3 regions of the Blautia sp. BCRC 81119 genome follow, and region 2 is predicted to be linked to each of the others. Evidence: a T-box and tRNA genes for the amino acid it is inferred to sense, from the RefSeq annotation. Region 2 holds a T-box; the other regions hold tRNA genes.

Region 1 (10,607 bases), on a different contig from region 2:
ACGCAACTTGGCCGGAGGACACGATACGTGCCAATGTTCTGGCAATCATGTCGTTTACTCTGAACAGAGTTTATACAGAGTGGTACCGGAATAAGGGTTATGATTTCACCATTACATCCTCCACAGCATACGACCACAAATGGATCCATGGCAGGAATATTTTTGAGAGTATAGACCGGATCGTGGATGAACTTTTTGAAAACTACCTTTCCAGACCGGATGTACGTCAGCCGATCCTGACCCAGTACTGTGACGGACACCAGGTGCAGTGCAGGAATCGGGGATGGATGACCCAGTGGGGAAGCAAAGCTCTGGGAGATCAGGGATATTCCGCCATTGAGATCCTGCGGAGCTTCTATGGAAACGATATGTATATCAATGTGGCGGAAGCAGTTTCCGGGATTCCCGCATCCTGGCCGGGATATGACCTGACTATCGGTGTTACTGGAGAAAAGGTACAGCAGATCCAGGAACAGCTTAATGCCATAGCAAAAGCCTATCCTGCCATCCCGTCAGTGATCGTGGATGGTATTTATGGTCCGGCTACTGCTGCATCTGTAAAAAAATTCCAGAATATATTCGGGCTTCCTGCATCCGGAGTGGTGGATTATCCAACCTGGTATAAGATACAGGACATTTATGTAGCAGTGACCAGGATAGCGGAGCTGCAGTAAATATAAAAATAATAAAAATGTTCCTGGCCATTTTCGGAGTGATCTGATCGGGGCTGGGAGTGTAATGTGTGAATATGATTTCAGAAAAAAATATTTGACGTTTCAGAATAAACCAAGTATAATGGCTGTTTGTATCTTTGAACGTAAATTGTAAAGAGATTGCGTTTATGAGCATGTGAAAAAAGCGAAATGAGAATGTCTGCTTTACAAAAGGAGTGATGAAAATGACATTTTATCAGGAACTGCAGTTAAGCTCAACCGGATCAAAACAGCTGATCAGAAATACCACAGACAAAAAGGAGAAAAGAAGGCATATTCTGATCTATAATTTTAAAGTGTATCTTGTCATGGCATTTTGTGTGGCGGTTGTGACATTGTACAGTAAGATAACCGGCAATGACAACAGTGTTGTAGGAGTAACCGTACTGCTGGCAGTGCTGGTTTTAAGACAGGCGGATTTCGGGATCCGGACGTCCCACGGATTGTTGTCCATTGCCGGGATTTTCTGTATTCTGATCGCAGGACCGAGATTGTCCAATATGGTTTCACCGGTACCGGCATTTTTTGTTAATGCGATAAGCATCCTGTTACTGATGATCCTGGGATGCCATAATGTAATTATGTATAACCATTCCACATTTGTTCTCGGATATCTGCTTCTGATGGGATATGACGTAACCGGAAAGGCGTATCTGCTTCGTGTAGAGGGGCTTTTGGCCGGAATGGTTCTCTGCATGGTAGTTTTTTATAAGAACCAGAAAAACCGCCCGTATCGCAGGACGTTTCTGGACCTGTTCCGGGAATTTGACCTGCATTCCGCAAGAGGCAGGTGGTATTTAAGACTGACGCTGATCGTTTCCAGCGCTATGCTGATCATGTCTCTTCTAGGACTCCCAAGAGCAATGTGGGCCGGAATTGCTTGTATGTCCGTGTGCTTGCCGTTTACCGAGGACTGCAAGGAAAGAGCCGGAAAAAGGGGGATGTTCAATATCGTTGGCTGTATTTTGTTTGCAGTGCTTTATCTGATACTTCCGGAATCTATGTATCCCTATATTGGAATGATCGGAGGAATCGGTGTGGGATATTCCGCAGGTTATGCGTGGCAGACTGCATTTAATACATTTGGAGCACTGTCCATTGCATCAGGACTGTTTGGAATGCCTGCAGCAGTGCTGCTCCGTATTGGAGCCAATGTATTTAGTTCAATTTATACTATGCTCGCAAATAAGCTTGGGGATAAGCTTGTGCAGCATATGTGGGTACGAAAGAGTGCAGAAATCTGAGATATTGCCCTGAAAAAAGTTTTGCCGTATAATGGGTAATAGCATAACAGCCTGGATATTACCGGGCCGACAGAGGAGAAGATTATGTACGAAGAAACAACAGAAAAACTGCTGGAATTTATCAGTAAAAGTCCTACAGCCTTTCAGGCGGCAGAGGAAACAAGAAGACGTTTTTTGGAGGAAGGCTTTACAGAATTGAAGGAAGAGGAGCGCTGGGAGCTGGAAAAGGGCGGAAAATATTTTGTCATGAGAAATCATTCCGCGATCATCGGATTTTCCATTCCTGTCAATGACTGCAGGAGATATCATATCATTGCAAGTCACAGTGACTCTCCGTCTTTTAAAATAAAAGAAAATCCGGAGATGTCTGTAAACGGAGCTTATGTGAAACTGAATGTGGAGCGGTACGGAGGAATGATCCTTTCTACCTGGTTTGACCGTCCCCTTTCTGTGGCAGGCCGCATGATCGTCCACAAAAACGGAAAAATTCTGGAAAAGCTTGTAGATATTGATAGAGATCTGGTCATGATCCCGAGCCTTGCGATCCATATGAACCGAGATATTAACGGAGGCTATCATTATAATGTCCAGAAGGATATGCTTCCATTGTACAGTGGCAGTGGCGAAAAAGGAAACTTCATGCGGATGCTGGCAGAAGAGGCAGAGATCCGTCCGGAGGATATCCTGGGCCATGATCTGTTTCTCTATAACCGGATGCCCGGAACGATCTGGGGGTCCAGGAATGAGTTTGTTTCCAGTCCAAGATTAGATGATCTGCAGTGTGCTTTCGCTTCACTGGAAGGCTTTCTCCAGGCAGATAAGAAGAAGGTCATTGCAGTCCACTGTGTACTGGATAATGAAGAAGTGGGAAGCACTACCAGGCAGGGAGCTGCATCCACATTTCTTAAAGATGTACTGTTTCGTATCAATCTGGCCCTTGGCGGAGACCAGGAAAGTTATCTGATGGCCCTTGCAGAGAGCTTTATGATCTCTGCGGACAATGCACATGCATTACATCCGAATTATACAGACAAGGCAGATCCTGTAAACCGTCCGGTGATGAATGGTGGAATTGTGATCAAATATAATGCCAATCAGAAATATTGTACTGATGGGATTTCTACAGCAATCTTTAAGGAACTCTGCAGAGAAGCAGATGTGCCATATCAGACATTTGTGAACCGTTCCGATATTGCCGGTGGTTCCACTCTGGGAAATATTTCCAATACCCAGGCGGCCATGAATACGGTCGACATCGGTCTGCCGCAGCTGGCGATGCATTCCGCTTATGAAACAGCCGGAGTGAAAGATACGGAAAGCCTGATCCGTGCGGCAAAGGTATTTTACAGGTGATATCGGAGGACAGGAAAATGAGCAGAAAAGCAGTATTTTTTGATGCGGACGGAACAGTCTGTGATATGAAAAAAGGAGTGCCGGACAGTGCCATAGAAGCCATCCGTGCGCTGGTAGATAACGGACATGAAGCGTGGCTCTGCACAGGAAGAAGTCGTGCGTTTGTATCCTGGTATCTGGAGCAGATCCCTTTTACGGGAATGATCAGTGCCTGCGGATCCACCATTGAGAAGGACGGGAAGAGACTTTTTAATAAAGAGATGACGCCGGAGGTTGCAAAGCTTTCTGTGGAGGTTCTCAGAAAATACGGACTGATCCCGGTAATGGAAGGCGCGGATTTTATGTATTATGACAAAGAGGAGTATACCGATGAAGTGAACTGGTATGCCAGTCTGATCACAGAATCCCTGGGCGATAAATGGAGGCCTATCCGTGGAAATGAGGATTGTATGCGGATCAATAAGATCAGTGCAAAAATGACTGAGGGATGTGATGCGGAGGCAGCGTTATCCATTTTATCAGAATACTATGATATCATCCGCCATGAAGGCAGCAGTTCGTTTGTGGGAAATACCATTGAACTGGTGCCAAAGGGCTTTAACAAGGCTGTTGGGATCGCAGCTGTGATCCGCCTGTTTGATATTCCGTGGGAGAATACCGTTGTTTTTGGAGACAGCAACAATGATCTTGCCATGTTTGAATACGCTGCAACAAAGGTTGCCATGGGAAATGCTTCTCCGAAGATCAAAGATCTGGCAGATTATGTTACGTCTGATATGTTCCACTACGGCATTCGGGATGGCTTGAAATATCTGAAGCTGATCTGAGAGAATGCTTCGTTTGTTTTGTAGGCTATGAGATTGTAAGAACAGAAACATCCACATCAGAAATGATAGCTTTATGTGAATATGCTTTTATAAAAAAATGCTGTAAGAACCAGAAATCGTAGTTCTTACAGCATTTTATGTTACAGATTTTTCCGGGTAGATAATATGCAGAAGCTGCAATATCAGATCAGTCCCAGACCTTTGCAGATAAACAGCCAGAGTGTCAGGGTAAAGGCACTGAATAATGTGGTAAGAAGCACGACTCCCGAAGAAAAGGAGCCCTCATGTCCCATGTTTTTTGCCATGACAAAGCAGGTAACGGTGCTGGCCGACCCCAGCATGATGATGATGGAAACCAGCTTGTCCTTTGTAAAACCGCAACGGATGGCAAGAGGAAGAAAAAGTGCTTCATAACCGACAAGTTTCATAAATGTACAGGCAACAGATGCTTTCAGCCGGGAAAAGGCTTTTCCGAAGTGCAGAGATCCGCCCATAGCCATGAGGCCAAGAGGAGTGGCGGTTTTTGCAAGATTGCCTGCCGTAGAGTCCAGGATCTTCGGAAATGGAAGACGAAGAAGGGACCAGAGTGTACCGGCTGCAATGCCGAGAATGATGGGATTGGTGACAATTCCCTTTAAAGTGTGCTTCAGAACGGTACCATCTATTTTTCCCTGACCTGGTTTAAAGACAGAGAGAACTACAACAGCCATTACATTGTAAAGAGGGACGCTGGCAATGATCATCAGTGGTGTCATACCTGCATTTCCGTAAAGGTTCTGGATAATGGCGATACCAAGGATCGCTGCGCTGCTGCGGTAGGATGCCTGGATAAACTCGCCCCGGATATCGGAAGGGTGGAGAAAACGGGACAGGAGCACGGAGATTATAATACTGAGCGATGTGATCGCAAAACAGAAAAGAACCATCTTGGGATCCCAGGCCTCATAGATATCGATTTTAGCGATGTCCTGAAACAGAAGCACAGGCAGGGGGATGACAAACACAAATTTGTTCATACGATTGACAAATGTTTCATCAAACAGTCCGATCCTCCGGAAAAAATATCCCAGGAGCAGTGTAAGAAAGATGGGCACGGTAACATTCAGACAGAAAATAAGATTGTCCATAAAAGAAAACCTCCCTGTGGTAAAATTTCTCTGTTTATTATATCCAAACTACGAAAATTGTCAAACGAGGTATACGGGACTGGAGATTTCTGGTATGATAAAAAGTGTTGCGAAGAAAGCAGCACAGGGGTTGAGAAGGAGAAAGGAAAGAAAATGAGATACGGAAAAATACGGATCGAAGATGGCTTTTTTGTGTTTACCAGACATATGATGCTCAACAGTCTTCCGTGTAAAGATATTCTCTGGGCGTACATGCGCCGTGAGGGAACCGATAAAACCGGTGAAAAGCAGCTGATCATCAATTATCTGGTGATCATAACCAGACGTCAGAAGCGTTATAAATTTGATATGACAGAGCAGGAGGTACAGGATTGCCTTCAGCTTCTTAAAGTACTGAATCCGGATCTTGCGGTTGGTTTTCCAAAAGGAAGCAGGCTTCCGCTTCAGAATCTTCCGAATACAAGAGATCTGGGTGCATTGATGACAGTAGACGGTTCGCATATTCTTCCCAGAAAGCTTTTGCGCAGCGGAGAAATCTATCATGCTTCTGCTGCAGACAACCGGATCCTTTCAGAAGAATATAATGTAAAAACAGTGATTGATTTCAGGTCAGCTGCAGAAGTAAAGAAAAAACCGGATGATATCATGGCAGGAGTGGAGTATTATCACATTCCAATCCGGGATGAGGACAGCAGTGGAAACAGCTTTTTTGAACATGTGATGTCCTGCTATGGTGATGTAGACCGGTATATGCAGGACTGGTACCGGAATTTCGTTACGGATGAGTATTCTCTGAAGCAGTATGCACGTTTTCTAGATGTCCTGCTTCATGTAAAGAATGGAGCTGTTGTTTTTCACAGTGCCACAGGAGAAGACCGGACAGGAGTCGGAACAGCACTTTTGCTCTTTGCTTTGGGTGTACCTAAGGAAACGATACGAAGGGATTATATGCGGTCAAATCCATGTCTGGAAGATGAACTGAAATATATGCGCAGGCTTTACCGGGCAGACCGGCCGGAAAACAGCCGGAAGCTTGCAGATCTGAAAGCCTTCTATCAGGTGAAGGAGTCCTATATCAATACAGTTTTTGATGTCATCGAAAAAGAAAACGGAGGAATTGAAAGATTCCTTCGGAAAAAACTTTATCTGACACCAAAGGCATCCGAGGAGCTTAAGAAAAAATATCTGATCTGAGGATAAAAACATTTCTTATCATCCTGAAGGAATTTTGCAGGAAATTTTGATTGACAAAATTTTCGAAGTTGTTATAATGGTAAGAAAGCAAGGGTTTATTAGATTAAAGCGTTAACTGACGAAGTCGGTTTTCTATACATAAAAGTGTTGAAAGCAGGTGTATTATGGAAAAGAGAATACTATCCATCCTTGTGGATAATACCTCCGGAGTCCTTAGCCGTGTGGCTGGTCTTTTCAGCCGCCGTGGATATAATATTGACAGCATTACCGCAGGAGTGACTGCAGATCAGAGATATTCCCGTATGACAGTTGTCTGTGAGGGAGATGATCAGATGCTCCAGCAGATCACTAAGCAGCTGGCGAAGCAGGAAGATGTACGGGATGTTAAGGTCCTTGAACAGGACGACAGCGTTGCCCGTGAGCTGATGCTCGTCAAGGTTGCTGTGAAGCCGGAACAGAGACAGGGAGCTCTTTCTGTTGCAGATATCTTCCGTGCCAAGGTGGTGGATGTAAGTAAGGATTCTCTTATTATGGAGATGACCGGAAGCCAGAACAAGCTGCAGGCGTTTGTGGAGCTGATGGCTGACTATGAGATCCTTGAGCTTGCAAGAACAGGAATCACAGGTCTGTCACGAGGCAGTGACGATGTCCGTTACCTGTAAATTTTTTACATATGTTTGCTAGGAGAGCAGCTACTCTCTTAACGATAAATAATTTTTATGAAGAAGATGTTGTAAACATCAGAGGAGGAAAGTAAAATGGCAAATAAGATTTTTTACCAGGAAGACTGTAATCTTGGATTATTAGATGGTAAGACAATTGCGATTATTGGATACGGAAGCCAGGGACATGCACATGCACTGAACCTTAAAGAGTCCGGATGTAATGTAATCATCGGCCTTTACAAAGGAAGCAAATCCTGGAAAAAAGCTGAGGAGCAGGGCTTCGAGGTATATACATCTGCTGAAGCAGCTAAGAAAGCAGATATCATCATGATCCTGATCAACGATGAGAAACAGGCTGCACTTTACAAGAACGATATCGAGCCGAACCTTGAGGAAGGCAACATGCTTATGTTCGCTCATGGCTTCAACATTCATTTCGGATGCATCAAACCACCAGCATATGTTGATGTTACAATGATCGCTCCGAAAGGACCTGGACACACAGTAAGAAGCGAGTATCAGGCTGGTAAAGGTGTTCCTTGTCTGATCGCTGTAGAGCAGGATGCTACAGGTAAAGCTCAGGATATCGCACTTGCATATGCACTTGGAATCGGCGGAGCAAGAGCTGGTGTTCTTGAGACAACATTCCGTACAGAGACAGAGACAGACCTCTTTGGTGAGCAGGCTGTACTTTGCGGTGGTGTTTGCGCACTTATGCAGGCTGGTTTCGAGACACTTGTTGAAGCTGGTTATGACCCAAGAAACGCATACTTCGAGTGTATCCATGAGATGAAACTGATCGTTGACCTGATCTATCAGTCAGGATTCGCAGGAATGAGATATTCTATCTCCAATACAGCTGAGTATGGCGATTACATCACAGGACCGAAGATCATCACAGAGGATACAAAGAAAGCAATGAAGAAAGTTCTTTCCGATATCCAGGATGGTACATTCGCAAAAGAGTTCTTGCTCGACATGTCCGATGCAGGTGCACAGGTACACTTCAAGGCTATGAGAAAATTAGCTTCTGAGCATCAGTCTGAGAAAGTCGGCGAGGAGATCCGTAAACTCTACAGCTGGAACGGCGAGGATAAGCTTATTAATAACTAAGCAAAATTTATTGCAGGTGCAATAAATTTTGCGCTACTCGAACGAAGCGCAGCGAAGTTTGAGTCAAAAAAGTCACACACGTAATACAGTGGTAGGAAACTTTTTTGAAATTTAAAATTCCCATCTGGTCGCAATGATCAGATGGGAATTTTTTTTACATTCCTTTATTTATCCGGATGCTCTGTTTCATCATCAAAAAATGGCGCGATCAAAGCCGAATCAGCATCTTTCTGTCTGCATACAAACCCGATCTCACGCAGCGGAAAAGAAAATCCTACCGGTACTTCCACCAGAGTTCCTTCTTCCAGCTCTTTTTTTACAAAATCACGGATCACACATGCAATCCCAAGACCAATTTCCGCAAACTGGATCAGAAGATCCATAGTTGTTACTTCCAGAATATGACTTAATTCCACATGATGTTCTTTCAGCTGAGTGTTCACGGTCTGACGTGTAATATTGTCCTCATCCAGCATCATGAAAGTTGCTGCCTGGATCAGAGGTTCATCCGGATAGAGCTTTTTCTGATTTTCCAGATACTGCTGTGTACAGACAAAGGTATCCTGGATTTTCAAAAGAGGCTGAAAATAATATCCCCGAAGCTTCTGCGGCCGTCCGATGAGTCCCAGATCGATTTTTTCCTCATCCAGAAGCTGCAGCGTCTGATAAGTAGACTGGCAGGAAATTGTGATACGTACATGAGGAAAACGTGCAATATAGTTTTCCAGGTGGGAGAGCAGTACATATCTGGTAAGAGTAGAACTGGCGCCCAGACGCAGCTTTGGAATGTCCCGGGAACGGTTATGGCGAATGGAATTTTCTCCTTCATCCAGAAGTGAAAGAGCTTCTTTTACTTTTTCAAAAAGAAGCTCACCGTCCGGGGTCAGAGTGACACCCCGAGAACTGCGTTTAAAAAGAACGGTATCCAGATTCTGCTCCAGCTTCTGGATCGCCTTGCTGATAGCAGGCTGACTGATATAAAGGTCCCGGGAACTGTGGGAGATACTGCCGGTACGTGCTACCGTATAAAAAATATGATAAAGAGACAGATTATCCTGCATGCAAAACCTTCCTTTCGAAAAATAGTAAGGTAATAAAGGTAATAAAAAAATCCGAAGTCATCAGACCTCGGAAATCCTTGAATTTGTTAGAAATATCGGGGCAACAGGATTTGAACCTGCGACCTCACGGCCCCCAGCCGTGCGCGCTACCAAGCTACGCCATACCCCGCAACGCATATAACTATAACATAAACGAATTGTAAATGCAACCATTTTTTGAGGAGAAAGATGGTTGTATGGATGATAATAAAGAGTGTAATCCCTTGATACTTTCATAGGCTTCACACTCTTTACATGATATGATCAGGCTGTCTGTATTGTGTTACCTGGGTCAGGTAAAATACCTCTTCCCTGAAGTACAACGACAAGAGTTTCTGTTGTGTCCTGTAAATTCTTGATATCTTTTCGGATATCCCGTTCTGCAAGCTTAACATCCAGTGAAAGATCGTCCAGGCGTTTTCTGTTGGTATCACATTTCAGATCGATCATTTCAAGTCTGTTTTCTACCCGGTTGAAGCGGGCATCTATTTCATCAAAACGAACATCCATAGCATCAAGACGAGCGTCGATACCGTCAAAACGAACATCCATAGCATCGAGACGAGCGTCAATACCGTCGAGACGAGTATCCACTGCATCCAGTCTGGCGTCGATACCATCTAATCGGTTATTTATATTGCCCAGCTGGACATTGATCGGGTTTATCATACCGGCTAATAATTCCAAATCTTTCTGATCTAGCATATGCGCATCCTCCCACAAAAATTGTACCGCATATTTCTCTGTGCGGATATTGTATCATGTTTCGAGTGTGAAGTCTATGAAATTATCAAAGAACAAAATGGACGGGAACAATAAGTTCTTGACTAGTATAATATATATAATAAGAAAAAACAAGACATATTTTTATATCTTTAATAATAATAGAAAATGCAGGCGAACTACCTGAAGAATAAAAAAGGAGGCCGGGAGTTGTGCTGACTCCCGGCAAAAAAGTATGAAAAAGAAAAAGATTGTTTAGCATTTGCTATCTACAGTTAATAATATAGTAAAAAAATGTGTGCATTGTGTGAAAGGAAAATGAAGAGAATGTGAAAACTGCCGCTTAATGTTAGATTAAGCGACAGTAATTTTTTCGGATTATTCTGTTGTTTGATCCAAGATTTTGAACCATATGTAATGATAACATCCGCTTTAATGCTTGTCAAGCGATCTGAAACTGCCATAGCGGTCCAATTATGTCGCTTTTTGTGCCGTTTTATGCAGCTTTTTATGTAAGTATAATTCGTTCGGCGGAGGATGTCCTGTGA
Region 2 (10,607 bases):
CAGCTTCGCAAAGTGCCATGGTAGCAACAATGGCATCCTTGTCTCTTGCATAGGTTCCGATCAGGCAGCCGTAGCTCTCCTCAAATCCGAAAAGATATGTACCCTTGCCACTGTTCTCAAATCCGAGGATCTGCTGTCCGATGTATTTGAATCCGGTAAGTACTTCGATAAGATTCACGTTGTATCCCTTGGCAATGGCATCTGCCAGGTTTGTTGTAACGATAGTCTTTACAAGAGCTCCGTCCTCCGGAAGGCTTCCGTTTACAGCCTTTCTCTGGCTCAGCTCATAGTTTGCAAGAAGGCATCCGGACATGTTACCGGTAAGATCATGATACTTTCCGTTTTTATCCTTTACGCGGACGCCAAGACGGTCTGCATCCGGGTCTGTGGCAAGTACGATGTCTGCATCCACTTCCTTCGCAAGCTTAAGGCCAAGCTCAAATGCCTCTGCTGCCTCCGGGTTCGGATAGCTGACTGTCGGGAAATCCCCGTTCGGAAGCTCCTGCTCCGGTACTACATATACATTCTCAAATCCAAGCTCTTTAAGGATCCTTCTGGCCGGGATATTGCCGGTTCCGTGAAGAGGTGTGTAAACGATCTTCAGGTTCCTGCCCTCTGCCTGGATCGCATCCATATGGATGATCTGTTTCTTAAGCTCTGCCATGTAAGCATCATCGACAGCCTGTCCGATCACTTCGAAAAGTCCTGCCTTTACTGCGTCTTCCTTGTCCATGGTCTTTACGGTATTCCAGTCGGAGATCGCCTTTACCTCGCCCATGATACCGGAATCATGAGGTGGTGTGATCTGCGCGCCGTCCTCCCAGTAAACCTTGTATCCGTTGTATTCCGGAGGATTGTGGCTGGCTGTTACGTTGATACCTGCCACACAGCCCAGATGACGTACTGCAAAGGAAAGCTCCGGTGTCGGACGAAGTGTCTCAAAGATATAAGCCTTGATCCCGTTTGCTGCCAGGCAAAGTGCTGCTTCCTGGGCAAACTCCGGTGACATATGACGGGAATCATATGCGATAGCAACTCCCTGGGATTTCTTGTCAACCTTGGCAATATAGTTGGCAAGCCCCTGGGTTGCTCTTCTTACCACATAAATATTCATACGGTTGGTACCTGCGCCGATGATACCACGCAGGCCTGCCGTACCAAACTCAAGATCCATATAAAAACGCTCTTTGATCTCATTCTCGTCGTCTTTGATCGCTTTCAGTTCTTCTTTTGTCGCCTCATCGAAGTATGGGTTTTCAAGCCACTGATTATAGATTTCTTTATAATCCATGTTCCAAAATACCTCCCTGTTTCTTTATATAAGATACTTAATATTATATAACAATTTTCAGAAAAAGGGAAGTTTTGTTTTTGTCACATTCAGAATCATTACTGCCTGAAGCACTGTTTTGAAAATTCCTCCCACTGTTTTTTCTGATGGATCAGGGTTCTCAGCTTTTCCACATTTTTTCCGGAGATCACAGCCTTGTTATGTGTATAATAATGGTTTGCCAGTTTCCAGTATTTTTCCGGATAACAGAACCGGACTCTCAGGTTCTGCCACTCAGACTCCGAGAGCGGCCGTACGGAATCATATGCAGAAAGCATCTTCTGCGCGAGGTGCAGATCCCAGCTGTATTTCTCCAGGATTTTCCGCATAAAGCGGTACAGATCTGCCATCTGCACATCAAAGCTCCAGTGACTGAAATTCGTCACCGCTGTGTTTTTCCCAAGTATCAGCACATTATGCTGATTATATTCGCCATGACAGATACTGCCACTTTGAAGAGACTGCTGCCGCAGATTTTTATAATCCGTGGTTTCCAGCATAGCTGCCGCTTCTTCTCCTTTTTGCAGAAACCATTCCACGCTTTTCAGATAATCTTTCTCAAAAGAATTGACCGCTCCTTTTTTTCGGATAAAACGGCGTATTTTTTTCATTTCCTGATTATGCCGGATATATTCTTCCTGCAGATTTCTTCCCGCATAATCCATTTCCACAGGAAGCTGCATGATCTTGTGGATCTGTGCCAGAGTCCGGATGCTTTTTAAAATATCGTTTTCGGATCTCGTGTCACATTCCCGTCCCTCAAACCAGATCTGTGCAGTATATGGAACAGAATCTTTGTCCCTGCTTACCAGTACGCCTTCCCTGTTTCTGAGATAGGCGTCCACAAGACAGTTCTGTTCTTTCATTTTTTCAAGAAGCTGCTGCTGCATGGAAAGCTTTTTTTCCGAGCCATGAAATTCCCGGAGTATCACCGGACCTTTTTCTGTCCGGCACAGAAGTGCCCCCCGCACCCTGCCGGAGAATGAAGCTGTAAGCCCATACTGCTCCAGCACGCTCAACCCATAATCATACAAAAAAGTTCCCCCCTGCCTTATTTTACGTTCTATTTTATGCAGGGGGGATTTTTGTTATTCTATTCGGTTTTTATGCTGTCTTTTTCTGCTGTTTCAAGAAGTTTTTCTTTTGTATTAAGGGTTGGATCTTTCAGCACACAGTCAAGAAGTCTTTCGAGCAGTGCTCCCAGTGCCGGTCCAGCCGGATGTCCTGCCTTTATAAGATCCTTTCCGGAAACTGCCAGGGTTTTCAGAGATGTACATTCACCTCTTTCAAGGATCCCCTGATAAGCTTCCGTCACACCGCTTAACCGTGCCAGCTTCTCCTCCCTCCTGTAAGTGCTCTGGGATAAAAGATCTGCCTTCTGCACTTTCAGATACAGCGGAAAAAGCTCTTCTCCGATAAGATTCACAGCTCTCCGCACATCCTCGGCGTCCGGAGTGGGACGAAGATCATGATACCGGATCAGACGACAGGTATTTCGGATCGTTACATTATCAAATTTCAGACGGCGCAGGATCTTTCCTGCCAGCTTTTCGCCTGCCGGTCCGTGAGTCTTAAAGTGGTCTCTTCCATTCTCATCTGTCTTTTTTACAACCGGCTTGGCAATGTCATGAAGAAGCATGGTGATACGGAGAAGCCGGTCATTCTCGATTTCTGTAAGACTTTTCAGAATGTGCTCTCCCACGGTATAGCAATGATGAGGGGTATTCTGCTCGGTTTCCATACAGGCGTCAAATTCCGGAAGAAATTCCCGGGTAAGACCTGTCTCCCAGGCGGTTCGGAGATAATCCGGATGATCGGATACCAGAAGCTTTACAAGCTCTGTCTGGATACGCTCTGCACTGACATGCTCCAGATTCCCCGACATCCGCGCCAGTGCCGCTTTCGTATTTTCCTCCACAGTAAAACCAAGCTGTGCGGAAAAACGCACTGCACGGAGCATACGAAGGGCATCCTCTGTAAAACGTTCTACCGGATCACCAACACAACGGATGATCTTCCCATTGATATCTTCCATTCCACCAAACAGATCCACCAGTCCATGTTCCGGATGATACGCCATGGCGTTGATGGTAAAATCTCTTCGTTTCAGATCTTCCTCAAGACTCCTGGTAAAGGTCACGGCATCCGGGTGGCGGCCGTCATGATATTCTCCGTCCACACGGTAGGTTGTCACCTCAAAGCCCTCTTTGCCCATCATTACAGTTACTGTTCCATGCTGGATCCCCGTATCTACAGTTCTGTGAAAAAGCTCCTTCACCTGCTCCGGAAGTGCAGAGGTGGTGATATCCCAGTCTCCAGGCACCCGATCCAGGATAGAATCCCTGACACAGCCGCCTACAACATATGCCTCATAGCCGGCAGCATTCAAGGTCTTCAGTATCTGCGCTGCCTTTTGTGGTATATTAATCGTCATGATAACTCCTCTTGATGATCGCTGCTGTCCGTTCAAAACACGTTTACATTTCGCTGTATTATCTCCATGTCAGCAGCCGAATAATATTCTGATATGTTTTCCTTAACGCTATTATAACATAGATTCATAAAAACAGCGGAGCATATTTTGCCCCGCCGTTGTTTCTGCAATATGATCATCCCACTTTTTTGAAGTGGCCTGCTGTATTTTTTTAGTATGCACGTCCCCAGTAAACCATTTTCTTAGCCGGTTTTCCGCAGCATACGCAAACGTCGCTTAACTGCTCCTGCTCAAATGGCATACATCTGGATGTTGCCTGGAAATCTTCCTTGATCTTGTCTTCACATGCACGATCACCGCACCACATAGCTTTGATGAATCCCGGTTTGCTGTTGATGATCTCACCGAACTCCTCATAATTCTTTGCTACGTAAGTATGTGCCTCTCTGTGTGCACGTGCGCGCTCCAGCATATCATGCTGAATGGTATCCAGAAGCTCTTTTACCTTATCTGCAAGCTCCTCGAAGGATACTGTATATTTCTCACGGGTATCTCTTCTGCAGAGAACTGCCTGACCGTTCTCGATATCCTTCGGTCCACATTCCACACGAAGCGGGATACCACGCATCTCCTGCTCAGCAAACTTGAATCCCGGGCTCTTGTCTGTCGCGTCAACCTTTGCACGGATACCTGCTGCCTTCAGTGCTGCAAGAAGCTCGTCAGCCTTCTCCATAACACCTTCTTTACGCTGCTGGATCGGGATGATCACAGTCTGTACCGGAGCGATCCTCGGAGGAAGAACAAGTCCGCTGTTATCACCGTGAACCATGATGATCGCACCGATCATACGGGTTGTCATTCCCCAGGATGTCTGGTGAACATATTTCAGTGTGTTATCTTTATCTGTGTACTGGATTCCGAATGCTTTGGCAAAGCCATCTCCAAAGTTATGGCTTGTACCGGACTGGAGAGCCTTACCGTCGTGCATCAGAGATTCGATGGTATAAGTAGCCTCAGCACCTGCAAATTTCTCCTTGTCTGTCTTCTGGCCTTTGATGACCGGAATCGCAAGAACTTCCTCGCAGAAGTCTGCATAGATGTTCAGCATCTGGATGGTACGCTGCTCCGCTTCCTCAGCTGTTGCATGAGCAGTATGTCCCTCCTGCCACAGGAACTCTCTGGAACGAAGGAAGGGACGTGTTGTCTTCTCCCAACGGACAACGGAACACCACTGATTATATACCTTTGGAAGATCTCTGTGGGACTGGATCTCTTTCTGGTAGAAATCGCAGAACAGAGTCTCAGAAGTCGGACGCACGCAAAGTCTCTCCTGCAGCGGATCAAGGCCGCCATGAGTCACCCATGCAACCTCCGGAGCAAAACCTTCTACATGATCTTTCTCTTTATCAAGAAGAGACTCCGGGATAAAGATCGGCATGTAAACGTTCTCTACACCGGTTTCTTTAAATCTGCGGTCAAGCTCATGCTGGATATTCTCCCAGATCGCATAACCTGCAGGTTTGATCGCCATACAGCCCTTAACACTTGTATAGCCACAGAGCTCAGCCTTCTTAACAACGTCTGTATACCACTGAGCAAAATCCTCATCCATAGATGTGATGGCCTGTACTAATTTCTTTTCTTTTGCCATGATAAATCTCCTTTTTCTTGTGATCTGTTACATATTGCCGGCTGTCAGGCAGCCACAGCAATCCGGAATCCTTCCAGCTCACTCTTATGTCCCATAAACCGTACACTGCATTTACAATCCCGTTTTACGGACAAAAAAATAAGCCATCCAAATCCCTCACAAGGGACCGAATGACTTCGGCGGTACCACCCCAGTTAACAGCCTGAAAAGCTGTTCTCTCAACACCCGTTAACGCCGGAAACACACGCCACGCTTCAATCACGCAGAGCTCCGAGGCCGGTTCCACAGTTCACGCACAGGATCCTTCCACCAAAGCAGATCCCTCTCTGAGATAATTCCCTGTGTACTATTCTCATCATCGCCGTATCTTTGATATATTTTAGGCGAAAACCACCTCAAAGTCAACCCCAAACAAAAAAATATAACAAGTCTCTCTGCTATGAGTTACTGTTCACTCCGTTCTCAGTAACACGCTTCGCGATGCACAGAATTTATGTTAATCGCATAAATTCGCATGGTATGTCTCGGGTTTTCTGTGACCTTCGCTCACAAAAAACACCTCGCGGGACATTGCCAGTGAACAGTAACTGCTATACTCCTATTCCTTCACAGACACAGCCGGCATCTCCAGATACCTGTTCAGATCTTCTGTGAGAATATGGAGCTTAGTTCTGGTATCCTGTTCCTGGTACGTCAGCCGGCCTGCGATCCTGGTGATATAATCCTCTTCTTCGATGATCTCACAGGTCTCAGGAAAATTGATATCATAATACTGTGCAAGATAAGATACCCAGTAATCCACCGGCACATATCTGTCTGCGGATAACACGGATTCTCTTCTGAGACAGGACTCCCACACTGCCGGTGAGATCAGCCCTTCTCCTGCAGCTTTCTCAGAGACTCCCAGCATGGCTTCAACAGACGCCTCCAGCTTTACTCTGCAGTTATCCAGCTTGTCTGCATCCCGGATCAGTTTTGCATGGAAAAGTGTTCTTGCATCGTGGATTCCTTCCAGTTTGAAATCACTGTGCTTCCGAATTGCTGCATCGATCAGCTCATCAAATTTATCATCCTCCACGAAGCGCCGGATCAGCTTCTCCTCCCCGAAGAGAAGTTCTGCACCGAACACGGCATGATCCATGGTTCCCGGCTCAAAGCTGTGAAATCTACGGATCTGCTCAAAACGGCCAATATCATGAAGCAGACCGATCAGCTCCGCAAGTTCCACATCTTCACCGGAACATTCCATTTTTCTGGCAATCTCTCCTGCGTATTTCACCACGCCATAGGTATGTACGATCTTCAGACAGATCTGTTCATCCTCCCGGTCGTATTCATCCAGATATTTTTCGAATTCCTGTTTTGCATGTGCAATGTCGATCATTCTGCCACACCCCTTCTTCTTTTGTTCATTCTGTAGCTCTGTAAACACTCTGTATTTATTATATCGAAGGTCTCTGACAAATTCTACTGTATTTCCCGGAATTTTAAATCTTCTCGCTGCTGCCGAATGACTTCCCTGCTCAAGGAGCCAATTATACCCTTCGTTTCCGGAAATGATATCCGGAACAACATGGGCAACACCGCCCTCCTCTGTCTGGTCTGCCTCCACATCACGGAGCCATTTTCGGTAGAAGGAATAGGTATTTTCAAGGAAGCATGCCGTACGGCAGAAGATTTCTGCATCACCGGTCCATCCAAGACGCTCATCTCCCTGTGGTGTCTCAAAAATATTTTTTGGTTTTACTTCCTCCATAAGGGAAACCTGTCCGGTAAACCGTTTTTTCCGGTTTCTTCTATTCATACTTTACGATTTCTTTCCGCAGCCGCTTCATGATCCGCTTTTCCAGGCGGGAAATGTAGGATTGTGAAATTCCTAAAAGATCCGCTACCTCCTTCTGTGTTTTCTCGCTTCCTTCCCGGTTTCCGATGCCGAATCGCAGACGGATGATCATCTGTTCCCGCTTTGTCAGTTTGCTGATGGCTTTTCCAAGAAGTGCGATCTCCACCTCATCTTCCAGACGTCTGGAGATCACATCGTCATCCGTTCCCAGGATATCCGAAAGCAGCAGCTCATTTCCATCCCAGTCCACATTCAGCGGCTCATCAATAGAAACCTCCATCTTTGTTTTGCTGTTTCTCCTCAGATACATCAGGATCTCATTTTCGATACATCGTGATGCATAGGTGGCAAGCTTGATATTTTTTACCGGATCAAAGGTATTGATAGCCTTTATGAGCCCTATGGTTCCGATGGAGATCAGATCCTCCACACCTACCCCTGTATTATCAAATTTCTTTGCAATATAAACCACCAGCCGTAGATTATGCTCGATCAGAACCGACTTTCCCTCTTTTTCCTTTTCTGTTCCCAGCATTTCGATCACTTCAGCCTCCCGTTCCGCTGACAACGGCGCCGGAAGGATATCATTTCCACCAATATAAAAAACCTCTCCCGGACGATTGAACATAAATTTCCGGATTACCTGAAACGGATAGGATCTTGCAGCTGCTCTGTTCATAACATAAGCCCCCTTCTCAATTTAATAGTCTGGAATTCAAAAGTATCTCGTACTCTTCTCCCAAAGCTGAGGGCTCGGATGTTATGGCAAGCACCGGTTTTCCTACATGTACCACCCTTTCGGGAGTTTGGATCAGAAGTTCATCAAGGATCACTGCCAGCAGCAGTCCTTTTTTTCCATCTGCGGTATGACAGCTCAGAAAATGCGGCTGCAGACTGACAAATCCTGTATTTTCCAGTGCCTCTGGTTTATCTTTAATATCCATCAGTTTTTTCACCTGCTCTTTCGATATCAGGCTTCCCAAAAGTTCCTGTTTGATGATCGATACCGGCTGTTTTTTCACAGGATCCATAAGGAGATTTCCGGTATCATAAAAGCCGTATGTCTGCTGCAGCTTCCCCTGATATTTCAAAGTGACCGGAAAAATATTTCTTCTTCCAAACCGGAAGGTCTCGGTCACACATCCCAGAGTATAAAGTGTGCCATAAATCCCTGCCAGAAAAAGCAGAAATATTTTCACCGTCATGGTTCTTTCCGTTTCCAGTGCCTGATAGATCCCGCCAACCACAAAAGCTGTGAAATACAGAGCCAGAATGGTTTTTACAAGAAGGCCGCCTTTTTTCAGTCGAAAAGCAAACGACGCCATAAAAAAAGCGCAGCCGCCATGGATCAGTACAGCGGCAGGAAAAATGATCTTAAAAGGTGCACATACAAGCAGGCAGGATACAAAAGATCCAAAGGCAGCGGATATCACACATCTTCTGCGTTTCCCGTCAAGATGCAGAAATTTTCCCACAAGTCTTAAAAGCATGTAATCCATAAGGAAATTCGTCATAAAAACGATATCTATGTATATCCTCTGATACATAAGCTTCCCCCACTGCTGTTTCGTCTGCCATCGATTCTCAACTTTGGTAAGTGTATTTATTATAGGGCAGGCTCTTTGCATATTTTGTCAAATCCGGATGTCGATTCTTCTAACTTATCGGGTCGTTTCTGTCTGTCTCGACATTTATAGATTTTTTCTATGAATCGGCGACAAAAATGTATAAATTTCCGTACAATATTTGTATTTGTTGATTTTCGCACTTTATAGTGCTAAAATATTTTTTATTATATTTCGTAAAGAAATTCTATTATATGAGATACAGGAGGGAATCGAACAATGATCAATATTACCGGACATACCGGGCTTACCGGCCTTCTGGGAAGCCCCGTGGCACACAGCGTATCACCTTTAATGCACAATGAGGCATTCCGTTATCTTGGACTTGATTATGTGTATCTCTGTTTTGATGTAACAGAGGAGACCCTTCCCCAGGCTGTGGAAGGACTGAAAGCCTGTGGGATCAAGGGCTTTAACCTGACCATGCCAAACAAGAATAAGATCGTGGAGCTTCTGGACGAGCTTTCTCCCACTGCCCAGCTGATCGGAGCGGTAAATACCGTACGCAACGACAATGGAAAATTAAAGGGGTTTAATACGGATGGTTATGGATTTACCCAGTCTGCCAGAGATGCCGGCTGTGATGTAAAAGGACGCACCATCACCGTTATGGGCGTCGGCGGTGCCGGAATGGCAATCTGCGGCCAGTCCGCCCTAGAGGGTGCAAAAAAGATCCATGTTTTTGCACGTCCTACCAGCCGTTACTGGGAACGTGCTGCTGCCATGGCAGAAAAAATGTCTCATATGACAGAATGTGAGATGATCCTTCATGAGATGGATGATCACACTGCGCTGAAGGACGCACTGGAGGAAAGCAATCTCCTCATCAATGCAACTTCTGTGGGAATGGTCCCGGATGTGACAGGCACCGTGATCCCGGACAAGACTCTGTTCCATCCGGAACTTACCGTAGCCGATGTTGTATATGAGCCAAGAGAAACAAGACTTCTCAGGGAAGCCCGGGAAGCCGGATGTCCGACCTTTAACGGAATGTACATGCTGCTCCACCAGGGTGTAAAGGCTTTCCACATCTGGACCGGACTGGACATGCCGGTTGAACTCGTCAGGGAGAAATATTTTAAATAAAAAATATCCGGCAATACTGACCGCCTCCGCATCACAGCGTGGTCTCAATATTGCCGGATCAAAAATAAAGGCGGCCCGCCTATCACACGGGTCGCCTTTTATTTATCCGTCAATCATCTGTTTTGTTTATTTCTTCTCTTCCTGAACCTCGATCTTACGGATCGTCTTGTTCTTGATCTCTTCTTTGATGAAGTCAATGAACTCACCAAGCTCTTTCATTCCCTCATCGCCAAGATAGCGGCTTCTTACGGAAACCTTACCCTCTTCTTCCTCTTTTGCACCAACGATAAGCATGTAAGGTACTCTCTCAAGACGTGCCTCACGGATCTTGTATCCCATCTTCTCGGAACGTCCGTCTACAGAGCAGCGGATTCCTGCTTCTCTCATCTGAGCTTCAACCTTCTGTGCATAATCGTTATACTTCTCGGAGATCGGGATCACACGAACCTGCTCAGGGCAGAGCCATGTCGGGAACATTCCTGCGTATTTCTCAATGAGCCATGCCAGTGTTCTCTCATAGCATCCCATGGATGTACGATGGATGATGTACGGACGCTGTTTGTCGCCATTCTCATCGATATAGTACATATCAAACTGCTCTGCAAGAAGTGCATCCCACTGGATCGTGATCATGGTGT
Region 3 (10,607 bases), on a different contig from region 2:
GTGGATTTAACAAAACAACCCTGCTGGATTATCCGGGAAGGGTAGCCTGTACCATATTCTTAGGCGGCTGCAACTTCCGCTGCCCATTCTGCCAGAATGGAACTCTTGTCGTGGAGCCTGACACCCAGCCTGAATATTCCCAGGAGGAAATCCTGGCTTTTCTAAAAAAAAGAAAGGGGATTCTCGATGGCGTCTGTATTTCCGGCGGTGAACCCACACTTGCACCGGAGCTGCCGGAATTTCTCAGCAGGATCAGGGAGCTGGGCTATGATGTGAAGCTCGATACCAACGGTTCCCGCCCCTCCGTGGTAAAAAATCTCGCAGCAGCTGACCTGATCAACAAGGTTGCCATGGATATCAAGGCCTGTCCTTCCAACTATCCTGTGCTTACCGGTGTACATGCTGATCTGGATGGGATCCGGGAAACTGCCGGATGGCTGCTGGACGGACACCTTGATTATGAATTTCGTACAACAGTTGTGAGGGAACTTCATTCCGAAAAAGATTTTCAGGAGATCAGCCGGTGGTTAAGCGGTGCAAAAGCTTATTATCTCCAGGCTTACCGGGATTCCGACGGAGTTCTGATACCGGGATTCTCTGCCTGCTCCGAGGAAGAAATGAAAAACTACCGGGATATCCTGTCTCAGACGATCCCGGTAGTAGAAATTCGTGGTATGGAGCTGTGATCTGCGGATTTGCAAAACTGTTTGCTTATCTGCATGGATGCCGAAATTTTTCTGATCAGATGTTAATAAAACAGTACCAGTATCCTCCCTTTCCGCCTGGGATATGAATATCCGGACATTCCTTAAAGTAGGGAAAGCCAAACATATTGGCCATAAACCGTTCCTGCTGGCTGTATCCACCGGGTACTCCCAGTATGTACTGTCCCCGGGGATTTCTGCACAGCAGAAGATGGCCGAAATTCTGATATCCGTACATGACAAAACGGTTGCTGCAGAAGCAGCCGTTTTTTCTGCATAAGGCACTGCAGTCCGATGGTCTGATCTTGCGGCAGTCTGTGAAATAGCCGTCGTTAAAGGGATCATCACAGGGTATTCCCGGAAGTGGACGAGATGGCTCCGGTCGCGATGGTTTCGGCGGATGCGGTGACGGCTGGCCTGGCCGTGGTAGTTCCGGCGGATGCGGTGACGGCTGGCCTGGTCGTGGTGGTTCCGGCGGATGCGGTGGCTCCGGCGGATGCGGACTGGGAGCCTGATATGAATTTCCGGTTTCCGATGTCTTTAATACATCCTCCTGAATCTCCTCCACCGTCATGATCCTGTCTGACTCCTTCTGATTTTCCTGCACTTCTGGCAAGGTTCCATCTTTTTGATTTTCTTCTTCCTTTTCTTCCCGCTCTCTGCCTGTTTTCTCCGCCGCCTTCTGATATTCCGTTCCTGTTTTCTCCGTTTCCTTCCGAAATTCCGTTTCTTTTTTCTTCCACTCGCGGAAATTCTCCGGCCGGATCGGCTGATCATCCCATTCCGTTCCCCAGAATCCGCCGGCATCGGAGATCAGAAGCAATCCTCCAAGCTCCTGAAGACTTTTTCCCATGCCTCCAATATCCCCTGTATCCGTCTCCAGTGCGCACTCGATCCGTTCCCGCCCGGTAACACAGTTTCCGATCAAAATACCATCCATCAGCCCTTCCTGCCGCACAAACCCATACACTCTGCACCGACTTCCAGGCTCCAGTCCAACGCAGCGCAGATGAACCTCCACACGGCATTTCCTATCTCTGGCCTCCACCCTCACATAACCGCTGCTGCTATCTTTTTTTCCTTTCCGATACTCGTACACATACGCAACAAAACGCTGATATCCAGCCAACGCACGTCCCTCCGGTATTTCGGTTTCGTTAATATATATGAAGATCGAGAGAAATCATTCCATCAACTGAAAAAAGCTCCAGGATGTACAAACATAAAAAAGAACCCCTCAACCAAGGGATTCTCAAGCTGTTAGTCGAAGCGACAGGATTTGAACCTGCGACCTCTGCGTCCCGAACGCAGCGCTCTACCAAACTGAGCCACGCTTCGTTATTCTGTTTCAGTTGTTTGTGTGTTGCTCAACTGCAAGAGCTATTATATTAGAGTTTCTGTACTTTGTCAATAGAAAAAATTAAAATTTTTCAAAAAAATCGAATTTTTTCTTTTTTCCTGCTTCGGGCATGCATTTTCGCAGACCCGAAGCAGTTTTGGGAAAGGTTCTTTATAACATATCAAATATATTCAGGTGAAATATATGCTTATTTCACTGTAACTGTTACCTTTTTTGTGATTCCGTTGCTGCTTACATAGATAACAGCTTTTCCTTTTTTCACACCTTTAACAACACCTTTGCTGCTTACAGTAGCAACTTTTGTATTGCTGCTTCTGTAGGTGATCTTTGCCTTTGAAGTAGCAACTGCCTTGATGGCTGTTGTTTTCTTTGCTTTTACACTTACAGCTGTTTTGGATGTGATCTTCAGGCTACCTTTTTTTACTGTGATCCTGCAGGTTGCTTTGTAGCTTCCGCATTTTACTGTAATTGTAGCTGTTCCTGCTTTTTTTGCTGTTACTTTTCCGCCTGCGCTTACCACTGCAACGGATTTATTACTGCTTGTATAAGTAACTTTTCCGCTAACGCCTGTTTTTTCCACTTTGATCTGGCTTGTTCCACCCACAAATACAGTTTTCGCTGAAGCCGAAGCTTTTACAGCCGGCTTCTTGACTGTGATCTTGCAGGTTGCTTTATAATTTCCGCATTTCGCTGTGATCACAGCTGTACCTGCCGCCTTTGCAGTTACCTTTCCATTTGCGGCTACAGCTGCAACAGATGGTTTACTGCTTGTATAGGTTACTTTTCCGGTAACACCTGCGGTCGTTGCTTTCAGCGTCACTGTAGCTGGAGATCCTTTTACATAAAGCGTCTTCGCTGATGCATTCAGTTTTACAGATGGCGTTTTTACAGTAAGCTTGTACTGTGCAGTTTTTCCTGCTGCAGATGTTGCTGTGATCACGGCTGTTCCTGCTGCTTTCGCAGTTACTTTTCCGTTCTCGTCCACAGATGCAACCGTTTCATTATCGGAAGCGTATGTTACATCCTTGCAATTCTCGCCTGTTGCTTCAAGCTGTCTGGAGCTTCCGATATAAAGAACTCCTGAATTTTCTTTAAAAGCAATCGTTCCATACACCAGCTGAACAGAAACATCTGCATGACCATCACTGGAAACTCTTACTGTATAGGTTTCATTTTCCGGTCTCGCTACAGTGGAATCCAGAGCAACCACTCCATCTGTAGTTACTGCATCCTGTACAAGATATGTTGTCTCTGAAGCATGTCCGACACCTGTTGTATAGAAAACAGATACCTTCGGATTTTTGTATTTATCAAGATTTGCAAGCTTAACATGGGTGCTGTCCGTAAATTCCGGAGAAACAGCCATCTCTTCTGTTGCCTGCGGTTTAACATAAATACCATCTGCAAATTCATATACATACGCGCCGTCTGCCATAATGTACGTGATCTTGTTTACGGTTTTTCCCTCAAGACCTGTATCTTTTGCAAAGGCAACCTTATACACCTTCAGCCACATCTCGTTCATATGACGCATGCCATATTTTCCGCCGTCTGTTGTTTCCAGGATCATTCCCTGAATCCCGGAGTTAACTGCAAAATCGGAATCACTCTTTGTATTGCGGAGATATTTTGTGCTGGTTTCTTTTACATCAATCTCATAATCTCCCCAGCGAGAAGATGTTTTGAGTGTTGCCTCCGCATCTGTCACAGTTGCTTTTACATTAAATTTTGTAGCACTGTATGTTCCATCTGTATTCAGTGTTTTATACTGCCCAGGCTCTACCGTCGGAGTACGTCCCAGGGTGATCCCTGCTGCTTCTGTATATACTCCGCTTTCCGGAAGTTCTCCCGCTTCTGAAAGGATCTGCGCCTCTACATACGTTTTTGCATCTGTAGCTACATTAACCTTTTTTACTCCTGCGATCTCATAGCCATTTTCTGTCAGATTCTGAACATCTGCATTTCCGAAAACAGTACTTTTTCTGGTTGTGGCAGATGTAACGGAATCATACTTGCGGCTCGTTGCATCTCCCGCATAAAATTCCTCGTATGACAGAGATGCCGTACCGTAAAGTGTTCCTGTCAGTGCCTGATGTCCATTTGCCACCTTATAATAAATATCTGTTCCCGGAATCTGTGTATATCCATCCAACGCTCCCTTTACCCAGTAATAGGAAACATTGGAAACCGTGATCGGCTGGCCTGTCAGTGTGATATTTTTTGTCATATCCACATAATTGTCGCTTGAGATCATAACCGTATAGATCTCATCCCCGGCCCTGGCTACACTGCTGTCAAAGGTTACCACCCCGTTCTCTGCCACTGCATGATCTACAACATATGTTGTTTTTTTACCATGACCACTTCCTGTTGTATAGTATACGGAAACCTTAGGGTTTTCATATTTGTCAAGGTCATCAACTTTAACCTGGGTTGTATTTTCTTTTACAAAAGCCGCCTGTACTTTCATTCCTGCTTCAGGCTGTTTTTTCACAAGAGGAGCTTTGTCTCCGAACTCATATACATAGGAACCGTCCGGAGTAATATAAGTCACCTTTGATATTTTTTCCCCGATAAGCCCGGATCCTGCTGAAAACGCAAGTTCGTAAGGCTGTACCCAGATTTCATAGGTATGACGAAGTCCTACCTTCTTACCACTGGCAGTTTCAAGGATTACTCCCAGTGTATTTCCACCTACGGCAAAATCACCCTGCCTGGAATTGCGGAGATATTTTGTGCTGGCTTCTTTTACCACCAGCATGTAATCGCCCCAGATCGATGGTGCCTGGATCTGGGCAGATGCATCTGTGACTGTTGCTTTTACATCGAATTTTGTTGCACTGTATGTTCCGTCTGTATTCAGTGTTTTATACTGTCCTGTTTCCTGTGACGGCGCTTCATTCAATGTAATATCTGCTGCCTCTGTATAGACACCCTCTCTCGGAAGCTTGGAAGCAGCTTTCAGCGCCTGTGCATCTACATAGGTTTCCGCGTCCACTGCAACACTTACATTCTTCACACCTTGGATCTGATATCCGGAAGAGGTCCCCTCTGTGCTGTCCTCATTAACAAAAATCTGATTTTTACTCGTTGTTGCCGAAGTGATAGCGTCATAGCTCTCCTGAGTGGTATCCCCGGCATAAAATTCCGAATAACTTAAAGTTGTCGTTCCGTACAGTTTTCCGTTCAGAGCGGTCTGTCCATCTGCCACTTTTACATAAACGCCTGTTGTTCCTATCTGTGTATATCCCTCTGCCGGCTGCATGGACCAGAGATATTTCACTCCTGCAACAGTGATCTCAGAAGCATCCTGAAGAACCTCGCCTGCTTCTGCCATAAATGCTTCTCCATCACCGAATACCTCTTCTGTATCATCCTGGATCTGCGACTCCTCTTCCTGTTGAATCTCTTCTGCTGAAATTTCTGCTGCTTCTTCCTGAATAGCTTCTGCATCACTTTCTTCCGGCTCTTCCGACTGGATATCAGCTTCACCAACTTCCGGCTGGTCCTGGGAAACAGACTCCCGATCCTCGCTCTCTCCTTCTTCCTGTGCTGTATCTCCTTGTGTTTCTTCTGACACGTCACTAAAAACTTCCGCCTCAGACGCCATTGCCGTTACCGGCACTCCTGACGCGATCACCGCTGAGCTCAGAACGAGTGCAGCTGACTTCTTAAAAAGCTTCCACTTATGCATACCTGTCCTCCTCTTTGTCTTTTATATTACACGACTTTATACCAGATCATGACCTTACAGCTGCTCTGGTTAATTGAAATTTCTTCTGCAGAATATTCAACATATGTCAGTTTCTGCAGAAGTGCTCTGTCAAGCACGCTTTAGTTTGTCTAAACTAACATATCGTCATTTTATCAATGCTTAAATTATTTGTCTATACATATCTGGCAAAAAAGCCTCGCGGTTATTGTTGTTTTTTTCTCAACTAAAAATTGTTTTCAAAATATTTATATTATTATCTAATATTTCAAACAAAAAAAGTATATATTCCAAGACATCATTTCAGGAAATGCAACAGCCATTGCCATTTCCTCCGGCATTCTCAGATCATATACTTTTTTATATTTCTATATTTTTGCTTTCTTTTATGCCCAGCGGCTCTTCTGTTCTTCGCAGATGCTGTTCCACTGGCAGTTTCCACAGATTTCCTTACGTTTATCCGTCGCAAGGATTTTTTCCTGGACTTTTTTTGTAAATTCGCTGAAGTGCAATGTCTGTCCGGCCTTCAGTCCACATTTTTCCAGCACGGCATTGTCATACTCTGCCACTTTATCTCCGGCTTCGCAATGTCCGCCCAGATTATTCGGACAGGCAGAGCAGATCTCATCCGTATCCACATGAAGCCTTATTTTCTTTCCCTCCAGAAAAATCTTCAGCATCTCGGCCATATGTGCAGTAAAACCGTTACTGTAGCCTTCCCCCTTAAAATACGCCAGGCACATACCATGATGAGGGCGCAGAGGAATGACTATTTCCTCTGTGCCCTCATCAGAAGCATATGCCGTAGCACTGCTTTTATCTTGCATATTTACGTACCTTTCCTGATAAAACATAAGCCAGTGCAATCTTGATAAGATCCGGAATGATAAACGGGAACACACACCAACCAAGAACTGCCATAAGGCCTACCGGACCTGTGCTTCTTGTGTAGGCAAACATAAACCATGCGGTTCCAAAGGCATAGCATACGATCAGTCCAACGATCATGGAAATGATCTGAACAACCGGCTTTCTGCCAAAAACGTGCTCAATTGCCCACATAACAAGTGCGGAAAAGATAAATCCAATGATATATCCACCTGCATTTCCGAGAAGAGCTCCAATGCCTCCGGAAAATCCTGCAAAAACCGGAACTCCTACTGCTCCAAGAAGAACGTAAACCAGAACTGCCAGAGTTCCTCTTTTTCCTCCAAGCACACCAACTGCCATAAATACTCCAAATGTCTGCAGAGTAAACGGTACCTGTGCCGGAATGGAAATCCATGAGCAAACTGCCATCACTACTGCAAAAACTGCAATGTAAACAAGATCATACGTCTTGCTTCTGCCTGCTGCCACTGTTGTCATAATAATCTGTATCCTTTCTTTCCTTTTCTGCTTTTCCTGTCGGAAGATCATTCCTGTCCTTTATAAATGATATCCGCTCTTTCGCTGTTAACAATTTAACACAGCAGGATTTGAATGTCAACTTAATTTTATTTTTTAAGTTTACATTTTACAATGCCGTTTACTACTATGTAAACCTGCCATTTACAAATGATATTGTCAATTTTCACTTTCAAATTCCCATCTCTGATGCTATACTGAAACCAATGAGTTTTCAGCAAAAAGGGGGATTTTTCCACATGGATATACACGATATTCATAACATCAGCACCAACTGCACACGGACTGAATTTGTAGGGACCGCAGTCCTTGACACAATCGGACTCGTGATCTCCGGAGTTGATGATTCTCTGCTTAAAAAGATGAACGTAGGTACCCAATACCACTGTCTGGGGCTTTTCAGTTCCCGAACAGGCGCTGCCGGCCAGATCACAGCTATTGACGATGCAGTAAAAGCCACAAATACAGAAGTCCTTTCCATTGAACTTCCAAGAGACACCAAGGGCTGGGGCGGTCATGGAAACTATATCGTCCTTGGCGGAAATGATGTATCCGACGTGCGTCACGCCATTTCTCTGGCTCTGGAACTGACTAACAAATATGCAGGTGAGGTCTACATCAGCGAATCCGGCCACCTGGAGTTTGCTTTTTCCGCAAGTGCAGGTCCTGCTATCCATAAAGCCTTCGGCACACCTCTGGGTGAAGCATTTGGTTTCATGGCAGGTTCTCCGGCTGCTATCGGTCTTGTGATGGCAGATAATGCCGTGAAATCCGCAGCAGTATCCATTACACAATATATGACTCCGAATATCGGTACCAGTCATTCCAATGAAGTGATCATCGCCATCTCCGGTGATGCCAGTGCTGTAAAAGCTGCTGTACTGGAAGGCCGTCAGACAGGCCTTGAGCTTCTCATCGGTATGGGAACCTATCCGGAGATCCCGGGTACGCCGTATCTGTAAAATTTCCGGATTGCAGGAAATTTGTGAATTTCCACACACTACACTTCACGAAACACATATCTGCGTCATGCATACAAAAACAGCGCTGCAAGGATCAGCATACGATCCTGCAGCGCTGTATTTCTCTTAAATATTCTCCTCTGGATTTTCCCGGATCAGCCCACCTGATATACATCTGCAGACTGAAGTCCGAAGCTTAATGCCTCAGAATGGCTTCCACAATAGATATCCACATGTCCGTAAGGAGTTCCCAGATCCTCTACCGTATAAACAGTGCCGTTGATCAGAAGCTTGGTCCCAAACGGAACACCTGCCATAGCAACGGTACGTCCTGCTGTCGGAACTGTTCCGCTGGCTGTAAGATTGCCGGCTGTACCGCAGCACTGTGCACAGTTGCAGTATGCGGTCAGTGTAAAGTTTCCAAGATATGTTCCCTGACTGGAAGAACCGGAATCGGACGTATCCGCAGAGGCATCTTCCGTCTCCTCGGAAGCTGTCTCATCATTGGAAACCTCCTCAGAAACCTCCTCCTGGGAGCTGTCCTCGGAAACATCTTCGGAACTTCCGGACTGTACATCATCCGCTTCCTCTTCCTCCTCTACAACAATGTCTGTACTTGTAGAGCTACTGGAAGACTCGGTTGTATCCTCCTCCGGATCATAGCCATAATCATCGTCAGAATCAGCCTCTTCACTGTCCTCGTTATCCTGATCGGCTTCTTCCTGGGCTGCCGCTTCTGCTGCCTGTCTCTCAGCCTCTGCTGCCGCTTCAGCCTTAGCTTTCTCTTCTGCAGCCTTCTCCGCCTCTGCCTGCTGTACCAGAGCGGTAATACTGCTGTCTGCATTACTGATATCTGCCATCAGCTGCTGAGCCTCTTCCTGGCTGGCGCTGATCTGGTTTACATAAGAGTTAATATCATCGCTTGTGCTGGAAGCCATGGACTGCACTTCCTGTTGTTTGGCTGCACGCTCCGTCATCAGATCATCGATCTCTGCGGACTCCGTCTCAACCTTTTTCTCATTCTCCTGGATATTCTTCTGAAGACTCACATATTTATCCAGCATGTCTCTGTCGTATGTAGAAATCTGTATCGCATTCTCCGCGCGATTGAGGAATTCTGCAAGGCTTTCGGAAGAAAGCAGTGTCTCTAGTGCGGAAGTTCCGGCATTTTCATACATATATGCGATTCGAAGCTTCATGGATTCATACTGATCTGCAGAAGCTTTCTTTGCTTTTTTCAGTTCTTTTTTTACTTTATTTAATTCATCTTCCTTCTCAGCAGCCTGGATACTAAGCTCAGAAATGCTGTTGGTAAGATCCTCATACTGTGCGTTTAAATCAGCCAGATAGCTCTCCAGCTCCTGCTTCTTGCTCTCCAGTGTGCCGATGCTGCTCTGTACCTGCGCAAGACCCTCCTCAGCGGCCTGTTTCTCCGCCTGTGCCTCTGCGATCGCAGCGTCTGTACCTGATGCATATACGGTGCTTCCCATGGAAAGGGTCAGCATACCTGTAAGCAGTAATGTGAAAACTTTTCTATTCTTCATATAAACACCTTTCGTCCTTTCATGGATTCTAGTATAACACATTTTTCATAAAAAGCAATAATTTTATTTTATTTCTGTAACAAATACGTAATAATTTAAATTTTTATGAACTGAAAAGCGTTTTTTGTTTTCCGGAGCATAAAAAAACTGCCCTCTCACAGATTTATCTGTAAAACGGCAGTTTTTATTCTATGCTGTTTCAATCCAAAGATCATCAGCTACGAGAATACTTCTCTGATGTAATCCCCCCTGAAGCTGCTTCTCTTACTCCGCAGCCTCCATAAGAACCTCATTCTCAGCTTCCTCAGCCATTACTTCCTGATACTTGTCCAGGATGATCGTCTGGATCTGCTCTCTTGTTGCTGAATTGATCGGATGTGCGATGTCACGATATTCACCGTCGCTTGCCTTACGGCTTGGCATTGCGATGAACAGTCCCTTCTCGCCTTCGATCACCTTGATGTCATGTACCACAAACTCATCATCTATTGTGACAGACACAACGGCCTTCATTTTCCCTTCTTTTGCTACCTTCCTCACACGTACATCTGTAATATTCATTGCTACTTGCCCCTTTCATTTCGCTAACCGTATCTGCGGAAAACTGATCTTCCGCATTTATAATACGTAGCGTTCGTTTTTCTCTACGACGATCTTCACTTCTCCTTCTTCGCCGCAGTAATATGAATTCGCCCGGATGGTATCCCGGCTCTCAACAATGCAATTCTCAATATGCGTATTATCTCCAAGATATACGTCATTAAGGATCACAGAGTTTTTGATCACACAGTTATTTCCTACAAATACATCACGGAACAGAACAGAATTCTCCACGGTTCCGTTGATGATACATCCGCTGGACACCAGACTGTTCTTCACAGTTGCACCCGGATTGTACTTAGCAGGAGGTACATCTGC

Evidence for each region. The T-box of region 2 lies ahead of proS (proline--tRNA ligase). A T-box ahead of a tRNA ligase gene usually reads a tRNA of that ligase, here a tRNA-Pro.
Region 1: it has a tRNA-Pro gene. The T-box ahead of proS (proline--tRNA ligase) is inferred to sense a tRNA for this amino acid. The anticodon was not compared.
Region 3: it has a tRNA-Pro gene. The T-box ahead of proS (proline--tRNA ligase) is inferred to sense a tRNA for this amino acid. The anticodon was not compared.

Annotation. Positions count from the first base shown of each region.
Region 1 covers NZ_QJHD01000023.1:36,234-46,840, forward strand. The annotation lists gene DMI82_RS13780 (peptidoglycan-binding protein) at 1-674, shown strand, start outside; gene DMI82_RS13785 (FUSC family protein) at 899-1,957, shown strand; gene DMI82_RS13790 (M18 family aminopeptidase) at 2,042-3,310, shown strand; gene DMI82_RS13795 (Cof-type HAD-IIB family hydrolase) at 3,328-4,137, shown strand; gene DMI82_RS13800 (AEC family transporter) at 4,320-5,264, opposite strand; gene DMI82_RS13805 (tyrosine-protein phosphatase) at 5,418-6,458, shown strand; gene ilvN (acetolactate synthase small subunit) at 6,623-7,120, shown strand; gene ilvC (ketol-acid reductoisomerase) at 7,217-8,236, shown strand; gene DMI82_RS13820 (LysR family transcriptional regulator) at 8,401-9,297, opposite strand; tRNA gene DMI82_RS13825 (tRNA-Pro) at 9,393-9,466, opposite strand; gene DMI82_RS13830 (hypothetical protein) at 9,601-10,041, opposite strand.
Region 2 covers NZ_QJHD01000004.1:18,666-29,272, forward strand. The annotation lists gene DMI82_RS03270 (phospho-sugar mutase) at 1-1,291, opposite strand, end outside; gene DMI82_RS03275 (hypothetical protein) at 1,390-2,364, opposite strand; gene DMI82_RS03280 (CCA tRNA nucleotidyltransferase) at 2,424-3,764, opposite strand; gene proS (proline--tRNA ligase) at 3,976-5,415, opposite strand; T-box leader at 5,574-5,783, opposite strand; gene DMI82_RS03290 (alpha-L-rhamnosidase-related protein) at 6,014-7,219, opposite strand; gene sigE (RNA polymerase sporulation sigma factor SigE) at 7,212-7,886, opposite strand; gene DMI82_RS03305 (sigma-E processing peptidase SpoIIGA) at 7,954-8,805, opposite strand; gene DMI82_RS03310 (shikimate dehydrogenase) at 9,103-9,969, shown strand; gene thrS (threonine--tRNA ligase) at 10,096-10,607, opposite strand, start outside.
Region 3 covers NZ_QJHD01000006.1:149,945-160,551, reverse strand. The annotation lists gene DMI82_RS05645 (anaerobic ribonucleoside-triphosphate reductase activating protein) at 1-686, shown strand, start outside; gene DMI82_RS05640 (DUF6128 domain-containing protein) at 742-1,833, opposite strand; tRNA gene DMI82_RS05635 (tRNA-Pro) at 1,969-2,042, opposite strand; gene DMI82_RS05630 (Ig-like domain-containing protein) at 2,252-5,758, opposite strand; gene DMI82_RS05625 (DUF1284 domain-containing protein) at 6,163-6,603, opposite strand; gene DMI82_RS05620 (biotin transporter BioY) at 6,593-7,144, opposite strand; gene pduB (microcompartment protein PduB) at 7,423-8,145, shown strand; gene DMI82_RS05610 (PcsB-like coiled-coil domain-containing protein) at 8,301-9,689, opposite strand; gene spoVG (septation regulator SpoVG) at 9,954-10,250, opposite strand; gene glgD (glucose-1-phosphate adenylyltransferase subunit GlgD) at 10,308-10,607, opposite strand, start outside.